Regions from separate parts of the Clostridioides sp. ZZV15-6598 genome, predicted to be linked through region 1. Evidence: a T-box and tRNA genes for the amino acid it is inferred to sense, from the RefSeq annotation. Region 1 holds a T-box; the other holds one or more tRNA genes.
The links. The T-box of region 1 lies ahead of serS (serine--tRNA ligase). A T-box ahead of a tRNA ligase gene usually reads a tRNA of that ligase, here a tRNA-Ser.

Region 1 (3,438 bases):
ATGGTACTTGGTGGGAAACTGCCTGGGAGAGTAGGACGTAGCCACGTAGTCTTTTTTTATTGTTTACAATAAAACATAAAATTAAACAGAATATAAACTCTGTATTGATTTATACTAAGATAAAATATAGAATTATATAATATAGATAAAAAGTTTTGATTTAGAAAGAAGGTGTAATATGAATTCTAATGAAAGAAGAAACAAGTTAATAGATATTTTAAAGGAATCTAAGCATCCTGTAAAAGGTGGAATGCTAGCGGAGCTATTAAATGTAAGCAGACAAGTAATAGTACAAGATATAGCGCTTATAAGAGCTAAAGGCTTCGAAATAATAGCAACACCTCAAGGATATATAATATATAATCAACCATACTTTTCCAGACAAATAAAATGTAAAAATCATAAAAATCCCCAAGAAATTTATGAGGAACTAAGGATTATTGTAGATTTGGGTGGAATTGTAAAAGATGTTATTGTAAATCATCCGACATATGGTCAAATAACTGCTGAACTTAATATTTATTCTAAAATGGATATAGATGATTTTATGAGAAAAGTTGAAACAAATGAGTTTAAACAATTATCAGTTTTAACAGAATGTAGTCATATTCATACAATTGAAGCACTCAAAGAAAAAACTATTGAAGATATAATAGAAAAATTAGATGACAGTGGAATATTATCATAAGGAGGAGTTAAATGAATTTTTTGTCATTGGCTAAGACTACTTCAACAAATAGTAATATAACTAAGAGAACTTTAGAAAATATGCTTAATAATTTCAGTGATAATATACCAAATATTATATATGCAATAACAATATTTGTAATAGGTATTTATATAGCTAAGATAGTAAGAAAGATGGTTTCTAAGTTTCTAATTAAATATGGCATGAGTAAAGGTGTAAATAATTTTATTGTATATGGTATATATATATCAATGCTATCCATCATATCATTGATAAGTTTAGGGATTATAGGAATACAAACTACATCAGTTGTAGCGGTCTTAGGAGCAGCTGGATTTAGTATAGGATTAGCATTTAAGGAAATATTATCAAATCTAGGCTCAGGCATGATTATTTTGTTTTTTAAGCCATTTAATATAGGTGATTATATTCAAGGATCAGGTGTAGAAGGTACAGTTTCTGATATACAAATATTTAGTACTGTTCTTAAAACTCCAGATAATAAAACTATAATAATACCAAATTTTCAATTGACAAGTAATAATATAATTAATTACACACATCAAAATAAAAGAAGAATAGATTTTTCGTATAATATTTCGTATGATAGCGATATAGATATGGTTAAATCTATATTAAATGAAATTTTTACAAATGAAAAAAGAATACTAGATGACCCAAAGCCAATCATAGGTTTAAACTCTATAGGCAATAATACTATGCAGATAGTTGCCAGACCTTGGGTTAAAACTGATGATTATTGGGATGTATACTTTGATATAATGGAAAAAGTTAAGAAGAAATTTGATGAAAATAAAATAGAAGTTCCATTTATTCCTGCTTCATTATTGTTTAATAACACAAGTAATTTAAACTCTTTGGATAAAAGATAATATTTTAATTAAACCCAAAAACCAAACTTAAGATAATAAATTAAAGAAAATTCTAAAAAAATTTGAATAATAGTATTGAAAGATGTTAATATATATAATATAATGATTATCAAATAAAACAATTAGTTAAAAGCATTGAAAGAAAATAGTAAAAAACAGGTTGTATTCAGAGAATGAGTGGATGGTGAGAACTCATTACAATGGTTTTTGAATCTACTCTAGAGCTTCTAGTTAAAGCTAGACGTTTACCTACGTTACAGGTCTGAGAGGATTATACATATGAGTATGATCAATTAGGGTGGCAACGCGGATAAAAGATTTTCGTCCCTTTTATAGGGTAAACGGAGGTCTTTTTTTATTTTCCAAATTTGTTTAAACTAAGAATTTGCAGTTAAAAATGTTTTACTTTAAATTGGAATTATTAATTTATATTATAAAAATTATTAGGAGGAATTAATATGTTAGATATTAAAAGAATAAGAGAAAATTTAGCTGATATTAAAAAAGCTATGGAAATAAGAGGCGAAAAAGAATTCGACCTTGATGCTGTAGTGGAATTAGATAATAAAAGAAGAGAGATACTTCAAGAAGTTGAAGTTATGAAAAATGAATTAAATGTAAATTCTAAAAAGATACCACAGTTAATAAAAGAAGGAAAAGATGTAGAAGAGGAAAAAGCAAGATTAAAAGAATTATCAGACAAGATAAAAGGTATTGATGAGAAAGTAAAAGAAGTTGAAGCAAAAATGGAATATGCATTGATGAGAATTCCAAATGTACCTCATCCAGATGTGCCACAAGGTGAAACAGATGAAGATAATGTTCAAGTAAGAACTTGGGGAGAACCTACAAAATTTGATTTTGAACATAAAGCTCACTGGGATATAGGAACTGGTTTAGGCATATTAGACTTTGAAACAGCTGGAAAAATAACTGGTTCAAGATTTACTTTATACAGAGGACTAGGTGCTAGATTAGAAAGATCTTTAATGAATTTCTTCTTAAATACTCACACAGCTAAACATGGATATACAGAAGTTTTGCCTCCATTTATGGCTAATAGAAATAGTTTTATAGGCACTGGTCAACTTCCTAAATTTGAGGAAGATATGTTTAAAATAGAAGGGCTAGAGTATTTCTTAATACCAACAGCTGAAGTACCTGTGACAAATATACATGCTAATGAAATATTAGATGCTGCAGAACTTCCAATAAAATATTGTGCATATACTCCTTGTTTTAGATCTGAAGCTGGTTCAGCAGGAAGAGACACAAGAGGTTTAGTTAGACAACATCAATTCAATAAAGTTGAATTAGTTAAATTTGTTAAACCAGAGGATTCTTATAAAGAATTAGAATCATTAACTCATGATGCTGAAACTATGTTACAAATGTTAGGTCTTCCATATAGAGTTGTAAGAATCTGTACAGGAGACTTAGGATTTACGGCTGCTTTTAAATACGATTTAGAAGTTTGGATGCCAAGTTATAATAGATATGTAGAAATATCTTCTTGTTCAAACTTTGAAGATTTCCAAGCAAGAAGAGCAGGAATAAGATTTAAAAGAGATAAAAAATCAAAAGCAGAATATGTTCATACATTAAATGGTTCTGGATTAGCTATAGGAAGATGCTTGGCTGCTATCTTAGAAAATTATCAACAAGCAGATGGTTCTGTAGTGGTTCCAGAAGAATTAAGACCTTATATGGGTGTTGATGTTATAAAATAATTATGTATTAATATTATATAAGTGATAAAATATTTTAAGATTAAAAATATACTGTAAGTAAATAGTAAATTAAAAAAAGTTATGAAATTTAATAATTTCATAACTTTTTTATGTTAATATATATGAT
Region 2 (3,438 bases), on a different contig from region 1:
TGGAAAACTAGGTATGGATGCAACAAGTGCAGCAGGATTAGTTTTTACTTTAGCTAATAGTATTCCAGTATATAAAATGATGAAAGACATGAGCCCAAAAGGAAAGGTAGTAAATACAGCATGGTTAGTTTGTGCAACAGCAGCACTAGGTGATCATCTAGGATTTACAGCAGGAGTAGTGCCAGAGATGATTACACCTGTTGTAATTGGAAAGTTAGTTGGTGGAGTATTGGCGATTGCACTTGCTATGGTAATGACAAAAGATTTAACAGCAGAAGAAGAGCAAAGTAGTAAAATGAAAAAAGAGGTTGTATAAAAGAAGTAGTGTTAAAGTCAGAGTTAAGTTAAATTAAAAAACAGAGTTAAGTTAAATTGAACAAATAATGTAAATAAAAAAAGACATAGTTACATAGTAAATACACGTATATTTTAGGCATAAATGGAGCTAAATAAATAATTATTTGGCTCCTTAACTTTAATCAATGATATTTTATAAGGAACTAAAAATCAATCATACAAGCTAGTTATCAGCGATGACTAAAGGTATTCCTTTTTGAGAAAATTCTATAATTATATCGTGGTCTATACTAGCAGATGTAATAATAGTATCTATGTGTTCTATAGGAGCAACTGAAGCAAATGAATTTATTCCAAACTTAGGTGGTTCAACAACTACTATTGATTTTCTAGACCTTTCAATCATTTTTTTTCGAACAAGTGATTCTTCTAAATGATAGTCAGAAATACCATTTTCAAGTGTAATACCTCCAGCACCTAAAATTGCCTTATCGACATTAAATTGTTCAATAGCTGCTAATGTAAGTGGTCCAGAAAAAGAACCTTCAGTTTCTCTAAGATATCCACCAAGTACATATACTTTTATATTAGTATTCATAAGTTCATTTGCAACCAAAATTGAGTTAGTTATTACAGTTAAGTTTTTTTTGTCTTTTAAATTTTTTGCAACTTCAAGGACAGTAGTTCCAGTATCCATGAAAATAGTGTCATTTGTATTTATAAATTCACTACATTTAAGAGCAATTTGTTTTTTATCATTTGAATTTATCTTTTTTCTTTTAATATAGTTAAGTTCTACGCTACTTGCTATAACTGGTATAGCACCACCATAAACTCTTTTTAAAAGTCCAATACTTTCCATATGTGCTAAGTCTCTTCGAGCTGTTTCTATTGATATATCAAACATTTGGACTATGTCATTTATTTTAATTATATTATCTGATTCGAGAATACTTAAAATCTTCTCATATCTTTCCTGTGGTAACATGGAAAATCCTCCTTGGATTAATATTATTTTAGTTTTAAGCATAACTTATGATGAATTAAGGATTTATGTCTATATGTTAATGTGTGTAGATTTATTAAATAATATTATAAGCGCTATGCAAGATAATTTTACCATATTTCAAACTTACATTTAAGTAAAAAAGTGAAAATAGATATTTAATGACTTAAAATACCTTAAATTTCATAAATTAATTGACTAAAATATAATTTTATTATATAATTTAATTGCATAGAAATACGGAGAAGTACTCAAGTGGCTCAAGAGGATCCCCTGCTAAGGGATTAGGCTGGGTAACCGGTGCGAGGGTTCGAATCCCTCCTTCTCCGCCAATTATTAAAGGCTATTCTTGTTGAAGGTAGTCTTTTTTGTAATGTCTATTAATAAAAACAACCTAGCAGACATGATTAAAGAAAGGAGGTAATATATGACAACTTTAATTTTCTTTATAGTGGGAATAGCATCTTTAGTGGTTGCTTTCGTTATTGATGGGGGACACATTGGAGCATTATTTGTATTTTCATCAGCACTTGTTGTTTTTGGTGGAACTATAGGGGCTGTTGGTGCTTCGACACCATTTCCTGTGTTCAAAAAATCCATAAAGATAATGTCGTTAGCTTTTAAAAACAAAAAGCCTAACAATATAGAAAACATAGTTTATTTTAAAGAAATTGCAATCAAGGCCAGAAAAGAAGGTCTTCTTAGTATTGATAAAGAAATAAGCGAAAATAATGAATTAGACCCATTTATTAGAAAAGGTCTTGAACTTATGGTAGATGGAGTTGATGCAGCTACAATAAGAAACATATTAGAATCTCAGATACAGATAACATCAAAAAGACATAAAGAAGGAATAGCAATATTTGATTCAGCAGGAGGGTATGCGCCTACACTGGGAATCATAGGTACAGTTATGGGATTAGTACATATTTTAGGTAACCTTTCGAGTAATCCAGACGCACTTGGACCTCAGATATCTGTAGCGTTTTTAGCTACTTTATATGGTGTTGGTTCTGCCAATTTAATTTGGATACCAATAGCATCAAAGCTTAAAGCTATAAATCAACAAGAAACTAATGAAAGACTTTTAGTGATAGAAGCGATACTATCTATACTTGAGGGCGATAATTCTAATTTAATGACAGAAAAATTAAAGATATTTTTAAATTCAAAAGAATTAATTGAACTTGGAGAAGTTGATGGTAGAGTTGAATAATATAAAAGGATGGAATATTTATGTTACATGATGAAGACGAAAAAGAAGAAAATAATGAGCGATGGCTTTTAACTTATTCAGACCTCATAACATTACTTATGATTTTCTTTGTCATAATGTATTCTATGAGTAATGTCGATGCAGAGAAATACAAACAATTATCTCAATCTCTAAGTTCTGCATTTGGTGGTTCCTCTGGAGTTATTGAAGGTGGACAAAGTAAAATAGAACCAGTAGTTGACCCAAACAATAATAATTTAGATAGTTTACAAAATCCTGAGTTTAAAGAAGTTGCTGAAAATATTCAAAAGTATTTAAATGAAAGTGGACTGGCAAATTCAGTATCATTAAAAGCTCAAGATAGAGGACTAGTAATAAGCCTTAAAGATACTATCTTATTTGATACTGGAAAAGCTGTTATAATAAATGACTCTAGAGATAAGATTATTCAAATAGGTAAGATGTTAAATGAAATGAATAGTTATATAAGAGTAGAAGGTCATACAGATAACCTATCTATAAAAAATTCTGAATTTAAATCTAATTGGGATTTATCAGTCATGAGAGCAACCAATGTTGTCCAACTTCTTATTGATAGTGCAGGTATTGCACCAAATAAGTTGTCTGCTGTAGGATATGGTGAATTTAGACCAATAGCTGATAATGCATCTCCAGATGGCAAATCAAAAAATAGAAGAGTTGATATAGTCTTGGTTGATAGTAAGTTCGATGATGTAGAAAATGTTGGAGAAAATAAATAGTTAAATAAGCTATCTCAATACAGAATTATTTCTAATAAGGGATAGCTTTTTTATGCGAAAATTAAAAATAGATGATTAGTAAGTTACCTTTTTGTGAGAATATATGGTATCTTAAATATATAATATTTAAATTATGAAAGGACTCAATTTTAAAATTG

Region 2: it encodes a tRNA-Ser, which carries the amino acid that the T-box ahead of serS (serine--tRNA ligase) is inferred to sense. The anticodon was not compared.

What each region holds. Positions count from the first base shown of each region.
Region 1 is NZ_JAGWCS010000143.1:30-3,467, forward strand. It holds gene KGF50_RS18330 (transcription repressor NadR) at 179-688, shown strand; gene KGF50_RS18335 (mechanosensitive ion channel domain-containing protein) at 700-1,581, shown strand; T-box leader at 1,708-1,913, shown strand; gene serS (serine--tRNA ligase) at 2,040-3,311, shown strand.
Region 2 is NZ_JAGWCS010000002.1:83,752-87,189, forward strand. It holds gene KGF50_RS00755 (ethanolamine utilization protein EutH) at 1-316, shown strand, start outside; gene KGF50_RS00760 (DeoR/GlpR family DNA-binding transcription regulator) at 521-1,285, opposite strand; tRNA gene KGF50_RS00765 (tRNA-Ser) at 1,545-1,635, shown strand; gene KGF50_RS00770 (flagellar motor protein) at 1,731-2,519, shown strand; gene KGF50_RS00775 (flagellar motor protein MotB) at 2,540-3,280, shown strand.